3 regions of the Viridibacillus sp. FSL R5-0888 genome follow, and region 1 is predicted to be linked to each of the others. Evidence: riboswitches for the same ligand, from Rfam matches in the RefSeq annotation. Region 1 holds a riboswitch; each other region holds the start of a gene.
The links. A riboswitch is a leader RNA that binds a small molecule or an ion and turns the genes downstream of it on or off. The one in region 1 is predicted to bind S-adenosylmethionine.

Region 2: it holds a riboswitch for S-adenosylmethionine, as region 1 does, so the genes downstream of both, MKY02_RS16890 (VOC family protein) here and MKY02_RS03925 (methionine ABC transporter ATP-binding protein) in region 1, are expected to answer to the same signal.
Region 3: it holds a riboswitch for S-adenosylmethionine, as region 1 does, so the genes downstream of both, MKY02_RS02550 (5-methyltetrahydropteroyltriglutamate--homocysteine S-methyltransferase) here and MKY02_RS03925 (methionine ABC transporter ATP-binding protein) in region 1, are expected to answer to the same signal.

Annotation. Positions count from the first base shown of each region.
Region 1 covers NZ_JBBPAU010000001.1:797,256-803,942, forward strand. The annotation lists gene MKY02_RS03900 (acyl-CoA dehydrogenase family protein) at 1-1,425, shown strand, start outside; gene MKY02_RS03905 (arsenate reductase family protein) at 1,534-1,890, shown strand; gene gcvH (glycine cleavage system protein GcvH) at 1,969-2,349, shown strand; gene MKY02_RS03915 (TOPRIM domain-containing protein) at 2,429-2,773, shown strand; gene MKY02_RS03920 (thioredoxin family protein) at 2,785-3,093, shown strand; SAM riboswitch class I at 3,150-3,256, shown strand; gene MKY02_RS03925 (methionine ABC transporter ATP-binding protein) at 3,383-4,408, shown strand; gene MKY02_RS03930 (methionine ABC transporter permease) at 4,401-5,069, shown strand; gene MKY02_RS03935 (MetQ/NlpA family ABC transporter substrate-binding protein) at 5,133-5,936, shown strand; gene MKY02_RS03940 (dicarboxylate/amino acid:cation symporter) at 6,192-6,687, shown strand, end outside.
Region 2 covers NZ_JBBPAU010000001.1:3,367,606-3,374,292, forward strand. The annotation lists gene MKY02_RS16885 (Rqc2 family fibronectin-binding protein) at 1-975, shown strand, start outside; gene MKY02_RS16890 (VOC family protein) at 1,303-2,232, opposite strand; SAM riboswitch class I at 2,341-2,450, opposite strand; gene pyrE (orotate phosphoribosyltransferase) at 2,644-3,276, opposite strand; gene pyrF (orotidine-5'-phosphate decarboxylase) at 3,276-3,986, opposite strand; gene MKY02_RS16905 (dihydroorotate dehydrogenase) at 3,987-4,898, opposite strand; gene MKY02_RS16910 (dihydroorotate dehydrogenase electron transfer subunit) at 4,895-5,671, opposite strand; gene carB (carbamoyl-phosphate synthase large subunit) at 5,668-6,687, opposite strand, start outside.
Region 3 covers NZ_JBBPAU010000001.1:518,259-524,945, reverse strand. The annotation lists gene MKY02_RS02570 (SpoVR family protein) at 1-98, opposite strand, end outside; gene yhbH (sporulation protein YhbH) at 161-1,324, opposite strand; gene MKY02_RS02560 (PrkA family serine protein kinase) at 1,698-3,593, opposite strand; gene MKY02_RS02555 (L,D-transpeptidase family protein) at 3,893-4,387, shown strand; gene MKY02_RS02550 (5-methyltetrahydropteroyltriglutamate--homocysteine S-methyltransferase) at 4,453-5,574, opposite strand; SAM riboswitch class I at 5,684-5,784, opposite strand; gene MKY02_RS02545 (S1 domain-containing RNA-binding protein) at 6,024-6,452, opposite strand.

The DNA.
Region 1 (6,687 bases):
TTACCAATCGTATTATTTGGTAATGAAGAGCAAAAACAACAGTACTTACCTAAGCTTGCATCTGGAGAGCTAATTGCAGCTTATGCATTAACAGAGCCAGGTTCTGGGTCGGATGCATTAGGTGCTAAAACAGTAGCCAAATTAAATGCAGAAGGTACACATTATGTATTAAACGGTGAAAAACAATGGATTACAAACGCTGGTTTTGCTGATGTATTCGTCGTATATGCGAAAATTGATGGCGATAAATTTTCAGCATTCATAGTAGAACGCAACTATCCAGGTGTTTCTGTCGGTGCAGAAGAAAAGAAAATGGGGATTAAATCTTCTTCAACTCGTACACTAATTCTAGAAGATGTAAAAGTACCAGTTGAAAACCTACTTGGTGAAGTAGGGCGCGGTCACATTATTGCGTTTAACATTTTGAATATCGGTCGTTACAAATTAGGTGTTGGCTCAATTGGTGCATCAAAGCGTGCTCTTGAATTAGCGATTTCGTATACGAACCAGCGTCAACAATTTAAAACACCTATTTCATCTTTCAATTTAACGAAAGAAAAACTATCAACAATGGCTTCAAAATTATACGCTACTGAAAGTTTAATCTACCGTACAGTAGGATACTTTGAAGATCGTATGGGCCAATTAAGTGAAGACGAACAAAAAGACGGCAAAGCGATTGCAGCATCAATTGCAGAATATGCTATTGAATGTTCTATCAATAAAGTTTTTGGTTCTGAAACACTTGACTATATCGCTGATGAAGCAGTGCAATTACATGGTGGATATGGTTTCATGCAAGAGTATGAAGTAGAGCGTATTTACCGTGACTCACGTATTAATCGAATTTTTGAAGGAACAAACGAAATTAACCGTTTCATCATACCTGGCACGTTTATGAAAAAAGCAATGAAAGGTGAGTTACCTTTATTGCAACAAGCGCAGAGCCTACAACAAGAGCTTTTAATGCTAATGCCTGAAGAAATTGGTGATGAGCCATTAGCACAAGAAAAGCATCTTGTGAAAAATGCGAAAAAAATCGCTCTATTAGCAGCTGGTCTTGCTGCACAAAAATATGGCCCGAAATTAGATGCCGAACAAGAATTACTAGTGAACATTGCGAATATCGCTAACCAATTATTTGCAATGGAATCTACTGTGTTACGTACAGAAAAAGCTATTGCTCGTGATGGGGTAGACAAAGCAAGCCAAAAATTACTATATACTCAAATCTTCTGCCAAGAAGCGTTTGAAGAAATCGAAAAAGAAGCAAAAGAAACAATCATTACAGCTGTAGACGGAGACAATGCTCGTATGATGTTATCTGCGCTTCGCAAACTTACTCGTAACAATCCTTACAATGTTATTGCCAAGAAACGTGAAGCATCAGTTAAACTAATTGCTGCTGAGAAATTTGTTGTCTAAAATAAGCTAGTTGAGAATCCGAACACAACTTTTGTGTTCGGATTTCTTGCTTGTAGACTATACTCCCACTACAATAGAATTAAATAGTTTGGAAAAAGGAGCATGTATATGTCTATTTTATTCATTCAATATCCAAAATGTACAACTTGTCGTAAAGCAAAAGCATGGTTAGACGAAAATGGGGTAAACTATACAGATAAGCACATCGTTGAAGAAACACCTTCTAAAGAGAAATTAAAACAATATTTAGATGCTAGTGGTTTACCATTAAAGAAATTTTTTAATACTTCAGGAATGAAGTATAGAGAGCTACAATTGAAAGATCGACTTGCTGATATGACGGAAGATGAGCAATTAGAATTGCTTGCTTCGGATGGTATGTTAATCAAGCGTCCAATCGTTACAGACGGTAAAAAAGTGACGTTAGGATTTAAAGAATCAGACTTTGAACAGACATGGAAATAACACAGACATATGCTTGTTTTTACAATGGAAATATGTCAAACTTAAAGTGAATTTAATTACATATTTGGAGGGGTATTCATGAGCACACCAAAAGACTTACGCTATTCTGAAGAACATGAATGGGTAAAAACTGAAGACGGAAAAGTACGTATCGGTATTACACATTTCGCACAATCTGAACTAGGCGATATCGTTTTTGTTGAACTTCCACAGGTTGGCGACGAATTAGTAGCAGACGAACCATTCGGCAGTGTTGAATCTGTAAAAACTGTATCAGAACTTTACGCACCGATTTCTGGTAAAGTTGTTGAAATTAACGAAGAGCTTGAAGAAAGCCCAGAGTTCGTTAACGAATCTCCATACGATAAAGCATGGATGGTTGTAGTTGAACCAGCTGATAACGCTCAAGTTGATGCATTATTAACTGCAGAACAATACGAAGCAATTATCGAAGAATAAGATCTGAAAACGCCGTGCATTTGCTCGGCGTTTTTTTAAACTTGGTAAACGGCAAAAAGTATTTGTTAGGAGGGTATATATGACTTTTAACAAGCTGATTATCGTGGAAGGGCGCCAAGATAAGTTGCGAATTGCGCCAATACTAGCAGAGAACATTCCGATAATATGTACGAATGGAACAGTTAGTGCAAGCCGATTAGAAGAAATCTTGGCACCATATGAGGACTGCGAATTGTATGCATTCTTTGATGCTGACTCATCGGGTGATAAGCTCCGTGCTCTTTTTAAAAGAGAGTTCCCAAATGCTCGTCATCTACACACCTCCTCTACTTATAAACAAGTAGAAGCTACTCCTAGAAGACATTTAGCTAGAATATTATTGGCGGCAAATTTTACAGTTCATAAAGAATATCTAATAGTATAGGAATGAAGAAGATGGAAGAATGGTCACGTGAACAATGGGAAGAAACTATGAAAAACTCCTCGCTTTCGGCTTTTTATTTGTATACACCATTATGTGGGACGTGTGCAGTTGCGTCGAAAATGATGGAAGTAGTAGAACATGTCGTTAGCGATATTCCTATTGGTAAAGCGAACTTGAATTATATACAAGATGTAGCGTTTGATTATGAAATAGAAAGTGTCCCATGCTTGATTATTTCGAAGAATGGGAAAATTCATGATAAAATCTATGCCTTTCAATCAGTACCTTTTTTGTTTGAAAAATTACGTCAAAACGATTGACGTTGAAGCAATAGCGTGATAAAGTAGCAAACATAACTAATTAAATATAGTCGTTACTCTTATTTAGAGAGGTGGAGGGAAGTGCCCAATGAAGCCCGGCAACCGTCATATTTATATGGCACGGTGCCAAATCACACAAAGTATTTACTTTGGAAGATGAGAGAACGGTTTTACGTATATAGCTTTGCGTTGAACCCTTCTGTTAATCTGCAGAAGGGTTTTTTTAGTTTCTAAGAGATGCCAGTAGAAAGTGCATACTTTTTAGTTTTAAAATAAAGGTGGTATGACAGTGATTCAGTTAGAAAATGTTGTGAAAAAATATAAAACCGCTAACGGAGAGTTAACCGCTGTCAAAAATGTGAATTTATCTGTTGAAGACGGAGAAATATTCGGCATTATTGGATACAGCGGAGCAGGCAAGAGTACGCTCATTCGTTTATTAAATGGTTTGGAGCAACCGACGACCGGTAAAGTTGTTGTGAATGGTCAGGAAGTTTCGTCGATTAAAGGAAGTGCGTTACGTAATGCGCGTCAAAAAATCAGTATGATCTTCCAACATTTCAATTTACTTTGGTCACGTACTGTAGAAGAGAATATAGCATTTCCATTAGAAATTGCAGGTTTATCTAAGGCAGAACGTCAGAAAAAGGTATTAGATCTTATTGAATTAGTTGGTTTAAAAGGCAGAGAAAAGGCGTATCCTTCTCAATTATCAGGTGGTCAAAAGCAACGTGTAGGTATTGCTAGAGCACTGGCAAATAACCCAGAAGTACTGCTTTGTGATGAAGCTACTTCAGCACTTGATCCTGAAACAACGGATTCAATTTTAGATTTACTAGTCGATATCAATGAGAAATTAGGCTTAACTATTGTACTTATCACGCATGAGATGCATGTCATTCGTAAAATTTGTCATCGCGTGGCAGTAATGGAAGCTGGACAAGTTGTTGAAAATGGTGATGTTCTAGAAGTATTCCAATCACCACAAGCAGACGTTACAAAACGATTTGTTTCTCAAATTACAGATACGAATGAACGTAAAGAATCAATTGAACAAATTATTGAAAACTACCCATCAGGAACACTTGTAAAATTAATGTTTGTAGGCTCTTCAACTGGTCAGCCAGTTATTTCACATTTAAGCCGTGAACTTAATTTGGACGTGAATATTGTCCATGGTAATATTTCGCAAACGAAAAGTGGACCATATGGCACGCTGATTATACAGTTAGATGGCAATAATGATAATGTACAAAAAGCAGTCACATATATGAATGAACATGGAGTAAAAACGGAGGTGATCGAAAATGCTTAATGATCTCTTCCCGAATGTACAATGGGACAGAATGTGGGAAGCAACGATAGAAACACTGTATATGACAGGTGTTGCTACAATTTTCACTTTTGTCATTGGTTTAGCTTTAGGTATTTTGCTGTTTTTGACGAGCCCTCAGCAATTATGGGCAAATAAATTAGTAAGTTGGTTAACAGGTTCGATCGTGAATATTTTCCGTTCGATTCCATTCATTATTTTAGTGATTCTATTAATACCATTTACGAAACTATTATTAGGCTCAATTCGAGGTCCCAATGCCGCATTACCAGCATTAATCATTGGAGCAGCACCGTTTTATGCGCGTATGGTTTTAATTGCGTTAAAAGAAATTGATAAAGGTGTCATCGAAGCGGCACGTTCAATGGGCGCAAAAACTTCTACGATTATCGGTAAAGTGTTAATCCCAGAGTCATTACCCGCATTAGTTTCGGGTATTACTGTAACAGCTATCGCACTTGTTGGATACACAGCAATGGCAGGTGTTATTGGGGCAGGTGGACTAGGGACATTAGCATTCTTAGACGGTTTCCAAAGAAGTCAAAGCGATGTAACTTTCGTTGCAACAATCCTTATTTTAGTAGTGGTATTTGTTATTCAATTCGTCGGAGATCTTATTACGACGAAGATTGATAAAAGATAATTTGGGCTTATACGGTATAACCGATCACATATAACTAAACAGTATAAAAGGAGCGTTAAGAACATGAAGAAATTTGTAGCAGGAATCCTTACGGGAGTATTAGCCCTAAGCTTAGCAGCTTGTGGTAAATCAGAAGAGAAATTAGTAATCGGTGCAGCTAATACACCACATGCAGAAATTTTAGAAAAAGCAGAGCCATTACTTGAAAAAGAAGGTATCAAGCTGGAAATCGAAAGATATCAAGATTTTGTTTTACCGAACAAAGATCTGGCGAATAAGGATTTAGATGCTAACTTTTTCCAACACGTCCCTTACTTGGAACTTCAAAATAAGAAAAATGGATATGATTTTGTAAATGTTGGTGGAGTGCACGTCGAGCCAATCGGTATCTATTCTAAAAAATATAAAAAACTCGAAGATCTTCCAGAAGGCGCGACAATTCTTCTAAGTAACTCAGTTTCAGACCATGGTCGTATGTTATCCCTACTTGAAGCAAAAGGACTTATCACGTTAAAAGAAGGCGTAGATAAAACTGCAGCTGAAATTAAGGATATTACTAAGAATCCAAAAAACTTTAAATTCGATGCAAACACTGCACCCGAAATGCTTGTACAAATGTATAAAAATGACGAAGGTGACGCAGTATTAATCAACTCTAACTTCGCTATTGATGCCGGTATAAGCCCAGGGAAAGACGCAATTGCATTAGAAGATAAAGAATCAGAGTACATTAATGTGATTGCTGTTCGTAAAGAAGATGAGAATAACGAAAAGATTAAAAAATTAGTTAAAGTGCTCCATTCAAAAGAAATGCAAGACTATATATTAAAAGAATGGAACGGGGATATTGTTCCTGTATCTGAATAAGAAAGAATTGAAACACCCAAGCTGAATAAGCTTGGGTGTTTTTATGTATTTATAAGTTAATAACAATATTTAGGTAATTATGCTACGTGAATATTGTAAACCTTGAAATTAGTTGATTAACACAATCTAATTATAATAATTTGAAAATACTTAATATTCCGGATTATTGTTGTGCTATTCACTTTAATAAGTGGGTGTGATAGAGTGTGCATATACTTTTAGAAAAGACATATGTATTTATCAGGAGGACATTTTATGAAGATCAAGTTTGGTTTATTGCCACGAATTATCGTCGCGATTATTTTGGCAGCGTTACTAGGTACTATTATGCCGAAAGATGGCGTTCGTATATTTGCAACATTCAATGGTATATTCGGAAATTTCTTAAACTTCGTTGTACCGTTATTAATCGTCGCATTTATTGCACCGGGAATTGCACAATTAGGTAAAGGGTCTGGAAAACTGTTAGGGTTAGCTACTTTCTTTGCTTACTTTTCTACTTTAATAGCTGGATTCTTTGCATTCTTTGTTGCTTCAAATGTTTTACCGAATTTAATTTCAACTTCTGGAAGTGAGCAATTTTCTAACCCAGAGAAATTTTTAGCGAAATCATTTGTAGTAATCGATATGCCACCATTGATGGACGTTATGACGGCTCTATTATTAGCCTTCATCCTAGGGATTGGAATGGCATCTATCAATAGTGAATTTATGAAAAAATTCTTTGATGAGTTTAATTTAATTATTGATA
Region 2 (6,687 bases), 2.6 Mb from region 1:
TACGCTGAAGTAAAAGGGAAAACATATTTTTCACCAGTGAAATTAACACATCTAGAAGGTGAGCATACAAGCTACTCAAACCTTAGCAGTCTACTGGATCGCGTATTCTTTGCAAGAGCTGAGAGAGACCGCGTTAAACAACAAGCTGGTGATTTAGAACGCTGGTTACAAAATGAAATTAGCAAACTTAAATTAAAGTTAAAAAAACTCCAAAAGGATTTGGATCGAGCAAACAATTTAGACCAATTCCAATTATTCGGTGAGTTATTAATGGCCAACTTGTACGCATTTGAAAAAGGGCAAAAGGAAGTTACTGTTGTTAATTATTATAGTGGGGACAGTGAAGAAATCACGATCCCTATTAGCGAACGGAAAACACCTGTTGAAAATGCACAGAGCTACTATACTAAGTACAACAAGGCGAAAAACGCACTTATCATGGTGCAAGAGCAACTCAATAAAACGCAAGGAGATTTAGCCTACTTTGAAATGCTATCGCAACAAGTACAACAAGCTGCTCCAGCTGATATAGAAGAAATTCGTGAAGAGTTAGCTGAACAAGGCTACTTGAAATTACGTGCTTCAAAACGACGTAAAAAACCAACTAAACCAACTCCAGAAAAATTCAAATCTTCCACTGGTATTGACATTTCAGTTGGCAAAAACAATAAACAAAATGATTATTTAACATTTAAAATCGCACGTAAATCTGAAATTTGGTTGCATACAAAGGATATCCCAGGATCACATGTCGTTATTCACTCTTCTGAACCAGATGAACAAACTTTACTAGAAGCGGCAACTTTATCAGCCTATTTCAGTAAAGCACGTGAATCGTCGTCCGTACCTGTCGATTACACAGAGGTACGTCAAGTAAAAAAACCAAATGGTTCTAAACCTGGTTTTGTTATTTACTTCGAGCAAAAGACATTGTATGTAACACCCGATGAAGAATTAATCATGAAATTAAAATAATAAGATTTAAGAACACTTAAAAGGAGTCGCACATTTTTCAAACGCGACTCCTTTTACTATTTACTGCACTGCCTTAATCACTTCTCCATTGTACCAAATCCTATTTTCACATTATCTAATTTAGCTTTTTCAATCGTTGTTTTTACTTATATTTGGATCATTATAAATAACTTTCTATATAAAGGTAGGACTTTGCTACAAGCATTTGGGCATGCGATAAATTTTCTACTAAGTCTAATCATACTTCAATAATTTTAGTAGTGATGTTAAAAAATACAACAACTAAATTTCATTTTGTTACCTTTTATAACGATTCGATTTTTTGTTTTATGCAATTTCAAAAACCATACGATTTCCACTTGGATCTTCTACAACAAACTCATCCCCTAAATCTTGAATTTGTATTTGTTGTTTAATATAATTTTTTGCTGTCTCATAACTTTCTGTTGTTGGTAATTTAAAACGTACTTCTTTCAATCCTGATTCATTTTCAGCTGCCTTTTGAAGTCCTTCACCCGACCATACATTTCCCGCAAGATGGTGATGATAGCCCCCTACTGAAATAAAAAATGCTGTATCAATAATCATCTGTTTTTCAAAACCTAATTTATTTATATAGAAATCTACGGATTCCTCTATATTTGCTATTCGCAAATGAACATGACCAATTATTGTTTCAGCTGGTAATTTCCCATCTGTTTCAAAATCAGCTAATGGAGCTAACTCTTTGAAATTAAGAGGATTACTTCCACCAGGATACTTATCCCAATCTTCACGATGACGATCCGCATATATTTCTATACCATTTCCTTCAATATCATATATATAAAACGCCTCACTATAACCGTGATCACTCGCACTATCTAACCTAGCAATTGGAATATAGCGTTCAAAGTGCGGGAAACGTGAAGATTGCTCTATCGGACTATCTATCGTTTCCTTATTACGTAGAATTTCGAAAAATTTCGTTGCAAACGCTTCTCTACTTGGTAATAAAAAAGCTGTATGGAATAAACCCGTACTTTTAGCGGGTTGTAATTTTTCCGCGGTTTTTTCTAATTCAAAAATAACGTTGTTACTGCCTTTACCACCAAATTTAGCATGTTGTGTACTTTTTTCTAAAACGACAAGACCAACTACATTTTCGTAAAATGCAATTTGACGTTCCAAATCTTTTACTTTTAAAATGACACTTCCAACTTGTGTTGCAGCATCCAATACAAATTTACCTTGTTTCCCATCAATTCTTTGTACCATCTTTATAACCTCTCTCTTTGTTATTTACCAATTATGGAATAAACGACTTCTATTAAAAAACTCTCTTTCTACATCTTCTAGAAAGAGAGTTGAGGGGGGCTAATTCAACTCTTATCTCTCATAATTGCACGCAATCATGTTGAAGTTAGCTCCTTCCTAAAAATTAGGTGTTGCTGAAACTTAAGTGGGCCATTTCCTTCAGTTTCTCAAGTAAAGAAATCCACTTAATATCCCTAGTTAACTTATTGGTTTAATTGATTTTAAAACAATTTCCATAATTAAGCAACATATATACAATTATTTTCTTCATTTAAAATGATTCTTTATAAAGTAGCATTTTGCACAATAAAAAAACTAGCAAGAGATAATTTCTTTTCTCTTGCTAGTTTAAAAGCACCTATATTTGTATTATTATTTTAAGTTCCCGGCTTTTAAATCAGCATGCCATTGTAGTAAACCTGGAATGTCTGATTCATTAATAGCACCTGATTCTTTTGCTGCTTCAACTAATGCTTCAAAGTTTGATAGGCAATAGTAAGGAACACCCACTTCCGCAAAAGCCTGTTCAGCACGTGGTAATTTATATGAATATACTGAAACGACACCAAGTACTTCAGCGCCTTCACGACGAAGTGCTTCTACTGCTGTAATGCTAGAACCACCTGTCGAAATAATATCTTCTACTACAACTACTTTTTGACCTTCAGAAAGCTTTCCTTCTGTTTGGTTACCACGACCATGGTCTTTTGGTTTTGAACGTACATATACCATAGGTAAGTCTAAAATGTCGCTTACCCATGCTGCATGTGGTATTCCCGCTGTTGCTGTACCAGCTACTACATCTGTTTCCGGGAAATTTTCTTTAATAAGCGCTGCAAGGCCGTTTGCGATTGTTGTACGTACTTTTGGAAAAGAAATTGTTAAACGTGTATCACAGTAGATTGGTGATTTAATACCTGATGCCCAAGTAAATGGATCATTCGGACTTAGCTCTACTGCTCCTACTTCTAACATACCTTGTGCTACTTCTTTTTGAATTGTCATTATTGTTGTCCTCCCCATAATTGCTGTACAGCATGGTACGCTTCAACTGGATTTTCTGCTTGTGTAATAGCACGACCTACAACGATTTGCGTCGAGCCTTCTTCGCGTGCAAAATCAGGTGTAGCAACGCGTTTTTGATCATGTGCAACACCACCAACCATACGTATACCTGGTGTTACTTTTAGGAAGCTTTCTCCACATACTTCGCTGATTGCTTTTGCTTCAAGTACAGAGCAGACAACACCATCTAAACCAGCTGATTGTGCAAGTTTGGCATAATGCATTACTGATTGATCTAAAGATAAATTGATTTGTTGCTCGTTTTGCATTTCCTCTTCAGTCGTCGAGGTTAACTGAGTTACTGCAATTAAAACTGGTCGCTTATTACCTTCCTCAGTTCCCTCTTTTAATCCTTCAAGAGCAGCCGCCATCATATTTGAACCGCCTGCAGCATGGACATTGACTAGGTCCACACCAAGTTTTGCTAAGCCCTTCATCGCTGATTTCACCGTATTTGGAATATCATGCAGTTTTAAATCTAAAAAAATGTCGTGACCTTGTGCTTTAATTTTGCGTATAATGTCTGGCCCTGCTTGTAAATAAAGCTCAAGACCCACCTTCACAAATAGTGGCTCATTGAACTGAGAAAGAAATGTCATTACTTTCTGTTCATCTGGAAAATCTAACGCGATAATAGGCTTATTATTCATTTAGCGGTGGCTCCTTCCAATTACATCTGTTAATTTGTTATAACCTAATTCATCTAGCTTTTGTGGTAATGCTTCTATAATATTTGGGCAGACGAATGGATCCACAAAGTTTGCAGTACCTACTGCTACAGCACTTGCCCCTACAGATAGGAAGTCGATAACATCCTCTGCAGTTGCAACTCCTCCCATTCCAATGATCGGAATATTAACGTTTCTGCTTACTTCATGGACCATACGAATTGCTACCGGTTTAACAGCTGGACCTGATAACCCTCCAGTACCGTTAGCAATAATCGGTTTTCCTGTTCTCGGATGCAAACGCATACCGATTAATGTATTAATCATCGTAATACCGTCTGCTCCGCCTGCTTCTACAGCTTTTGCGATTTCAGAAATATTCGTTACATTTGGTGATAATTTTACATATACAGGTACATCTGATACCGCTTTTACTGCTGCCGTTAAGTCACTTGCTGATTTCGGATCTGTACCGAATTGAATACCACCACATTTAACATTTGGACATGAAATATTCAACTCTAATGCATGTACATTTGGTGCTTTTGAAATAGCCTCTGCTACTGCTACATAATCGGCAGTTTCTGTTCCAGCCACATTAGCAATAATCGGCACATCATATTTTTCTAACCATGGAAGTTCATGTGATAAAACATGCTCTAAACCTGGATTTTGTAAGCCAATGGCATTTAACATACCCGCCGCTGTTTCAGCAACACGTGGCGTTGGGTTACCTGAGCGTGTTTCTAATGTTGTAGCTTTTATCATTATTGCACCTAGCTTTGATAGATCATAAAGCTGTGCATATTCTTGTCCAAATCCGAAGCAGCCCGAAGCTGGGATAATTGGATTTTTTAATGATAAGCCTGGTAATTCGACTTGTAATCTATTCATAGCTTCACAACTCCTCTTGGGAAGACTGGACCGTCAGAACAGATCTTCAAGTATTCTTTTTCTGTTGCATCTGTTGTATTACATACGCAAGCATAGCAAGCTCCGATGCCGCAGCCCATACGTTCTTCAAAGGAAAGGAATCCTTTTTTATCAGGATAAGTTTGCTCTAATGCCCCTAGCATCGGAGTTGGTCCACAGCTATAAAAAACATCAAATTTAGGTGCTGTTTCTTTTAATAAGTCTGTGACAAATCCTTTTGTTCCTTGACTACCATCTACTGTTACGATGTATGTGTCGTCTAAATTAGAAAATTCCTTTTCGTAAAAGACGTTGTTTTCAGATTGGAATCCTAATACGTGAATCGTACGTACTCCCTTTGCATGCAATTCTTTTGATAGCTGATACAAAGGAGGAACTCCAATACCACCACCAACTAATAGTGCTGTTTGCCCTGGTTCTACTTCTTCTACAGGGAAACCGTGTCCTAGCGGGCCAAGTACATCCACTTCTTCACCTGGTCGTTTTGCCGATAAGATTGTAGTACCACGACCTTCTGCTCGGTAAATCATTGTGAACTGCAATAGTTCATGATCAATTGATGCGATGCTAATCGGTCTTCTTAGTAAAGGTTCAAATGTATCCGTTACACGTACATGGACGAATTGACCCGGTTGTTTCATATCTAGGACAAGCTGACCTGTTAAAGTCAGCTCAAAAATATCCTCAGCAATTTGCTGTTGGCGTACAACTTGCATACGTTCTTGGTGAATCATCCTCGCACCTCCTGCTTAGGCATTTCTTCAGCTGTAAAGGTCATAGATTCGATTACTCGAAGCATCGCCTCTGCAGTATCAAGAGATGTTAAGCATGGAACCCCATTTTCTACTGATTCACGGCGGATACGGAAACCGTCACGTGCAGGTTGTTTTCCTTTTGTTAGTGTATTGACGATTAATTGAGCACCGCCATTTTGGATAACGTCTAGTAAAGTAGGACCATTTGATCCGATTTTATCAACAACACTCGCTTTTATACCTGCTTCTTCAATTGCTTTTGCAGTACCTGGTGTTGCTAAAATACTATAGCCGATATTCGTAAAGCGTCTAGCTAAAGCAATTGCTTCGTCTTTATCTTTGTCCGCTACTGTCATTAAGACTGAACCGTGATCCTTAATATCCATTCCAGCTGCTACTAGACCTTTATATAGCGCTTTTTCTAGTGTACTATCTTTCCCCATTACTTCACCTGTTGATTTCATTTCAGGTCCTAATGTAATGTCAACCCGACGCAATTTAGCAAAGCTGAATACTGGTACTTTCACGTAAACACCTTTTTGAATCGGTGCCAAACCAGTTTGGTAACCTTGTTCCACAATTGATTGACCCAGTATCGCTTTTGTTGCAATATTCGCCATCGGTAAGTTCGTAATTTTACTTAAGAACGGTACTGTGCGTGATGCACGTGGGTTTACTTCGATAACATATACTTCGTCATCAGAAATTACATACTGGATGTTCATTAAACCTTTGATTTCCAAACCTTTGGCTAAACGAGTTGTATAGTCTGTTAATGTATCAATATGTTTTTGAGACAGTTGTTGAGGTGGATATACTGCAATCGAGTCACCTGAGTGAACACCTGCACGTTCGATATGCTCCATAATACCTGGGATCAAGACGTTTTCGCCGTCACAAATCGCATCTACTTCAATTTCTGTACCAGTTAAGTATCTATCAACTAATACTGGGTGCTCTGGGCTAGCTTCAACCGCATGCTCCATGTAATACTG
Region 3 (6,687 bases), 280 kb from region 1:
GCAGGGCATATTTCATAACGCATCGGGTAAAAGTCTAGACCAAACCCAGTCGCAATTTCCGTAATTTCATCAATCGCTTGGTGAAGCTCTTTTTCCATTTATCTAAATCCCCCCGTGTCTATTATTAGGAAATGAGTGCTTGGCACCATCCGTCTCTCGCTTAAGACTCAACTTTTTGGAAAAAGCTTTTTAATGCTTCATAAACGTCACTTTTATGTCTCAATATATAGTGGCGAAATTTCTGATCTTCAATTTTTTTATAGTTATACATTAATGTCGAAAAACGATTATGTTGATTTACTTCTCCGTACCCGAACATACTGGATACTTTCATTAGATCCTGAACTAATTTCATACACTTTTCATTATCAGTCGACATATTTTCTCCATCTGAAAAATGAACAGGATAAATATTATATCTTGTTGGATTATATTTCTGTTTAATCAGTTCTAAAGCTTTTATATAGGCGGATGAACAAAGTGTTCCTCCACTTTCTCCTTTTGAAAAGAAATCTTCCTCTGATACTACTTTTGCTTCTGTATGATGAGCAATAAATTCAATTTCAACTGTTTCGTATTTGGAACGTAAAAATCTTGTCATCCAAAAGAAAAAACTCCTTGCACAATACTTTTCAAAATTGCCCATCGAGGCACTTGTATCCATCATCGCTAGGACTACTGCCTTTGATTCAGGGTTTGTCACTTCATCCCATGTTTTAAAACGTAAGTCGTCATTATGGATTGGTGTAATCTCTGCTTTTCCTTTTATGGCATTACGTTTAATCGCATTTAAGATTGTACGCTTCTTATCGATATTACCCATAAGACCTTTTTTCCGAATATCGTTAAATTCAATTTTTTCGGTTGTGATATCTGCCATTTCTTTTTCTTTCAAATTAGGTAACTCTAACTCTTTAAATAAGGCGCTCTCTATTTCTTCAAGACTTACTTCTGCCTCATAGTAATCTTCTCCAGGTTTGTCACCTGCTTCTTTACCGTTTCCTGCACCTTTACCTTTATCCCCTTGACTTGGAGCTCTTGCTACTACATCGCCTACCTGACTATCACCTTGTCCTTGACCAACATGTTTTGACTTATCGTAGTTATAACGAATTTTATATTCATCTAGAGATCGTATAGGAATTTTAATAACCTCACGACCATTTGACATAACAATACTTTCTTCGCTTATTAAATCTGGTAAATTATTTTTAATTGCATCTTTTACTTTTTCCATGTGGCGTTGTTGATCTTGGTACCCTTTGCGATGGAGGGACCAATTTTCCTGAGAGATGACAAAGCGCTTATCCTGGTTTTCGCTCATTTTTATCCTCACCCATCTATAAAATCAAATTCGCCTAAGACTATTAGCAACCGACTTTACATCATAATCAAAAGACCGTTATTTCTTGATATTGCATTATTAAGTACGGCTCCCTGTAAGTTTTACTTCTTATATGAAACCCCTTAAAATTGAAAGGCACTTTTCTTATAATATGTTAGTTTTTAGAATTGTTTAACTTCTTTTTGTAAAAAAAAAAGAGTGCCCTAAAGTTTATCTGGACACCCCTTATTTAAAAAGAAAAGATAATATACGTTTTGTAATAGCTGTCTAGAAGAATGCGCCATGCTCCCTTCAAATCGCTAAAGGGCATCCGTCCAGCTCTTTTCGGGGTAACTAGACGCTTTTCTTAACTTTAACGATTCAGTAAGCTGCCTACATATTGCAATAATTCATTTGCTGAAGTTGAATTATATCCATGTTCATCTATAAGCCTTGCAACAACTTCGTTAATCTTTTTAAGCTGAGATTCGTCAGGCATTTTTGAGGACGTTGTAATTTTCACAACATCTTTTAAATCAGCAAACAGTTTCTTTTGAATTGCTTCACGTAATCTTTCATGAGAATGATATTCGAATCTCTTTCCATTTCTTGCATAAGCCGAAATACGAATCAAAATTTCTTCTCGGAATCCCCTCTTCGCATTCTCCGAAATTCCTATTTGTTCTTCTATGGATCGCATTAGTTTTTCATCTGGATTCATTTCTTCTCCTGTAAGGAAATCTCGAATTTTATTTTTATTACAGTATGCTTCAACATTATCGAGGTAATTGTTCATTAGCGTTTTTGCAGATTCTTCATACGAATAAACAAATGCTTTTTGAACTTCATTCTTAGCAATATCATCGTATTCTCTTCTTGCAACTGCAATATAATTTATAAATTTTTCCCTATCTTCTTGGGAAATCGAGGCATGTTGGTCAAGCCCATCTTTAAGCGAGCGTAAAACATCTAATGCATTAATAGATGGCACTTCTTTTCGAATAATGGCAGATGAAATTCGATTTATTATATAACGAGGATCGATACCATTCATGCCCTCATTTGGATATTCTTTTTTCAATTCCTCTACATCAATTGAGTTATATCCTTCTACACTTTCCCCATCGTACATACGCATCTTTTTCACAAGATCAATACTTTGCTTTTTAGGTGTTTCTAACCTAGTTAAAACAGAAAAGATTGCAGCTACTTTTAATGCATGAGGGGCAATATGAACATGCGCCATATCACTTTCATTAATCATTTTCTCGTAAATTCGCTCTTCCTGACTTACTTTTAAATTATAAGGAATAGGCATCACAATAATTCTTGAGTGAAGTGCCTCGTTCTTTTTATTTGAAATAAAAGATCGGTATTCAGTTTCGTTCGTATGAGCAACAATTAACTCGTCAGCACTTATTAATGCAAATCTGCCTGCTTTAAAATTGCCTTCTTGTGTTAATGACAATAAGTTCCACAAAAACTTTTCATCTAATTTAAGCATTTCCTGAAACTCCATCATGCCACGGTTTGCTTTGTTAAGTTCTCCGTCAAAACGGTAAGCACGTGGATCTGATTCAGAACCAAATTCCGCAATCGTTGAAAAATCAATACTACCAGTTAAATCAGCAATGTCCTGTGATTTTGGATCAGAAGGTGTAAATGTCCCAATCCCCACACGTTTATCTTCTGAAAATGTAATCCGTTCAATCATGACATTTTCAATAAGGCCATCATATTCTTTTTCGAGTCTCATCGTGTTTAAAGGAGATAAATTACCCTCTATGCGCAAACCATACTCTTCATAAAAATCTTTACGCAAATGGTGAGGAATAAGGTGGAGTGGGTCTTCATGCATCGGACATCCTTTTATTGCGTATACCGCTCCTTCATCTGTTCGTGAATATTGCTCAAGCCCTCGTTTTAGCAATGTCACAATTGTAGATTTCCCTCCACTCACGGGTCCCATTAATAATAAAATCCGCTTGCGAACATCTAATCTTCTTGCTGCAGGATGAAAGTATTCCTCTACCAATCTTTCAATTGCCGATTCGAGCCCGAAAATTTCTTGTCCAAAAAAGTTAAATAATTTTTGCCCATCTCTTTCTTCTAATCCAGAGCTTTTAATCATATTGTACACACGTGAATGGGCTGTTTGAGCAACTTCCGGCCTTTCCTTTACAATGTTTAAGTAATCCGCAAACGAGCCTTCCCATTTCAGTCTGTTTTCTTCTTCACGATAAACTTTAAACTTACTTAAAATGTCTATAGCCTTCCCTCCATTCTTAGCCTGATTTATAACATAGTATGAAATTAGAGAAATAATGATACCCAATAATGAGTCATTGTTGAGGATTCTTCTTTGAGGAAATCTTGAAGTAGCTCATGGAGCATGCATTCAACTGGTTAAAGTGTCATTAATCCTACTAAAGACCAATTTTATAGTTGTCAGCAGTTTTACCTTTTCTGCCATTCCTTCTAAAAAAATTGTGAATGTCAATATGTCATTATGAAACTCCCTATATAACAAACATATAATGTACTGTAACAACTTCGGAGGTGATTACACTGATTCATACGGTTAAACCAGGTGAAACACTGTTTCAACTTTCTAGAGATTATCGCACACCGCTATCCGCAATTATAAGCGCGAACCCATCTATCAATCCAAATGTACTTTATATTGGCCAACCTATTGTTATTCCAGGTTTTCCTGATCCTAATACAATTCCATATCAAATTGATGTTTCACTCAACAATCGTTGGCTTAGATTATATAAAGATGGTATTTTACAAAAGCAATATCCTATTGCGGTTGGAAAAATGTTAACCAATACACCTGTAGGAAATTTTATTATCATTAATAAAGCACCTAACCCAGGAGGCCCATTTGGAACAATGTGGATGAGCTTATCAAAAGATACGTATGGAATTCACGGCACAAATGATCCAAGCTCAATCGGTAAGGCCGTATCTCACGGCTGTATTCGTATGCATAATGAGGATGTAGAAGAGTTAGCAAGTATTATTCCAATAGGAACTCCGGTTTTTATACATCCATAATGGTAAATAGGACTACCCACAATAGTCTGATAGCTGACTTTTGTAGATAGTCCTTATTTTAAAATCTATTTATTCCAAACGTCTTTAGCGATACGTACAACATGACGTAATTTTTCCCATTGCTGTTCTTCAGTTAATAGATTGCCTTCTTCAGTAGAGGCAAAACCACATTGTGGACTTAAACAAAGTTGATCGATATTCACATATTTCGTTGCTTCTTCGATTCTTCCTTTAATTTCATCTTCATCTTCGAGTTCAGAAGTCTTGGAAGTAATCAATCCCAAAACGACATGTTGATCTTTAATGAATCGTAATGGATTAAAATCTCCTGATCGTTCATTATCAAATTCTAAGAAAAAGGCATCCACATTCACACGTGAGAATAGTTCTTTTGCGATCGGCTCATACGCACCTTGATATAACCATGATGATTTAAAATTCCCTCGACAAATATGGATCGTAACCGTCATATCTTCCGGTTTATTTGCTACTGCTTCAACAGTAATATCAGCAAACTTTTTTACTAATTCATCTGGATCAAATCCCTGCTCTTTTATCTTATCTCGGAAAACATCACTGAACAAAGCTCCCCAGCTTGTATCATCTAATTGTAAGTAGCGGCACCCTGCTTCATAAAAAGCTTGAATCGCATCTTGATATACTTTACTAATATCTTTAGCTACCTCATCGAGTGAAGCATATGTAGGATTGCTTAAATACGGTTCGCTTCCAACTACACCCGAGTAAAAAATCATATTAGGTCCTGGGATTGTAATTTTAGCAACATGCTCACCGGCAATACTTTTCAAATACTTAAAGTCTTCTAAAAATGGATGTTCTTTAGGGAACTTTAATTTCGAATCGACCATGTATGCCTCCGCTTTTTTCATCGCTCCATTAAAAGCACCCGAAAGGTCTATTTCATAAACACGAATCCCTTCAATCGCTCTGATAAAGTCTAAATGCCACCATCTTCTTCTAAATTCACCATCTGTTACAGCAGATAGACCAACTTCTTTTTGTTTTTCAACAAGCTTAGCAATTTCTATATCCTCAACTAATCGTAATTCTTCTTTAGTGATCTGACCTTGTTGATATTGTGCTCTTGCATCTTTAAGTACTTGTGGGCGAAGAAAGCTCCCTACATGGTCTGCTCGAAATGGTGCTTTAGTTACTGTATTAGTCAAATTAGACAACCCCTCTGAAGTTAAATTTGTATTTTTTATTGAGCTTTTCGAGGTACAAAAAAACCCCTTCTTAAAAGAAAGAAGAGATTGGCTTCATGGCTATTTACTCTTCTTATCTTCAAGCGTTACGCTTCTGGAATTAGCACAGTGCAAAAAAAGTCTGTTGCTGAGATATCAAAGGGCCAGTCCCTCCATCTCTCTAAATAAGAAAGTTACATATTTAATTACTAGTTAACAATCTACATGTATATCCATAGAATGTCAATAATCAGAACTATTTACCTGTTCAATTCAAGTTTTATCTTATTAAATATTTATTAATTCGTAGATTTGATATCGATCATATACTTTATTTAATTCTAATGACTAAAGTAGTGTCTGTGACTATGGTCCATAAAATTAAAGAAACGCACATCTTAAAAGATGTGCGTTTCTTCTGCTATCTATAATTATCCTCTTCGTCCGCCTCTTCCACCACGTTTAGACTCGGTGCTGCGTTTTAGAGTAGATAAGTTATCTTCACTTGATTTTAAGAATTTAGCCATCTTATCTTCAAAGGTTTCCTTCGGTTGGAAATTGCCTCGTGGACGACTATCTTTCTGGCGATATGGACGCTTCGTATATGAAGACGTATTTTCAACAGGTTTATCAATCGCTTTTTTAATGGATAAGGCAATTTTTCCTTCTTTTTCGCTTAGGACCTTAACTTCTACTTGATCCCCAACTTTCAGATGGTCATTAATATCTTTTACGTAAGCTTCTGCAACTTCACTAATGTGCACAAGTCCTGTGACCTTATCTGGCAACTCAACAAACGCACCAAAATTTGTGATTCCTGTAACCTTACCTTGTACCTTGCTACCAATTTCTACTGACAATCCATTTCCTCCTAATAAATACTATACTTTATTATATCAAATTTAATTTTTGGCGCCAGTATTCCGCTATATTTTTTAATATCAACAATATTTCCAATTTAATACTAATAACTTAAATAGTATCCGTGACTGGCACAATTAGATTTTTTAAAAAAATCTATCGTAATAGAGGGAATTGATAATATATTCAGAATATACAAGTGAAGGCGAAAGACCATTTTTGAGAGGAGGAAAT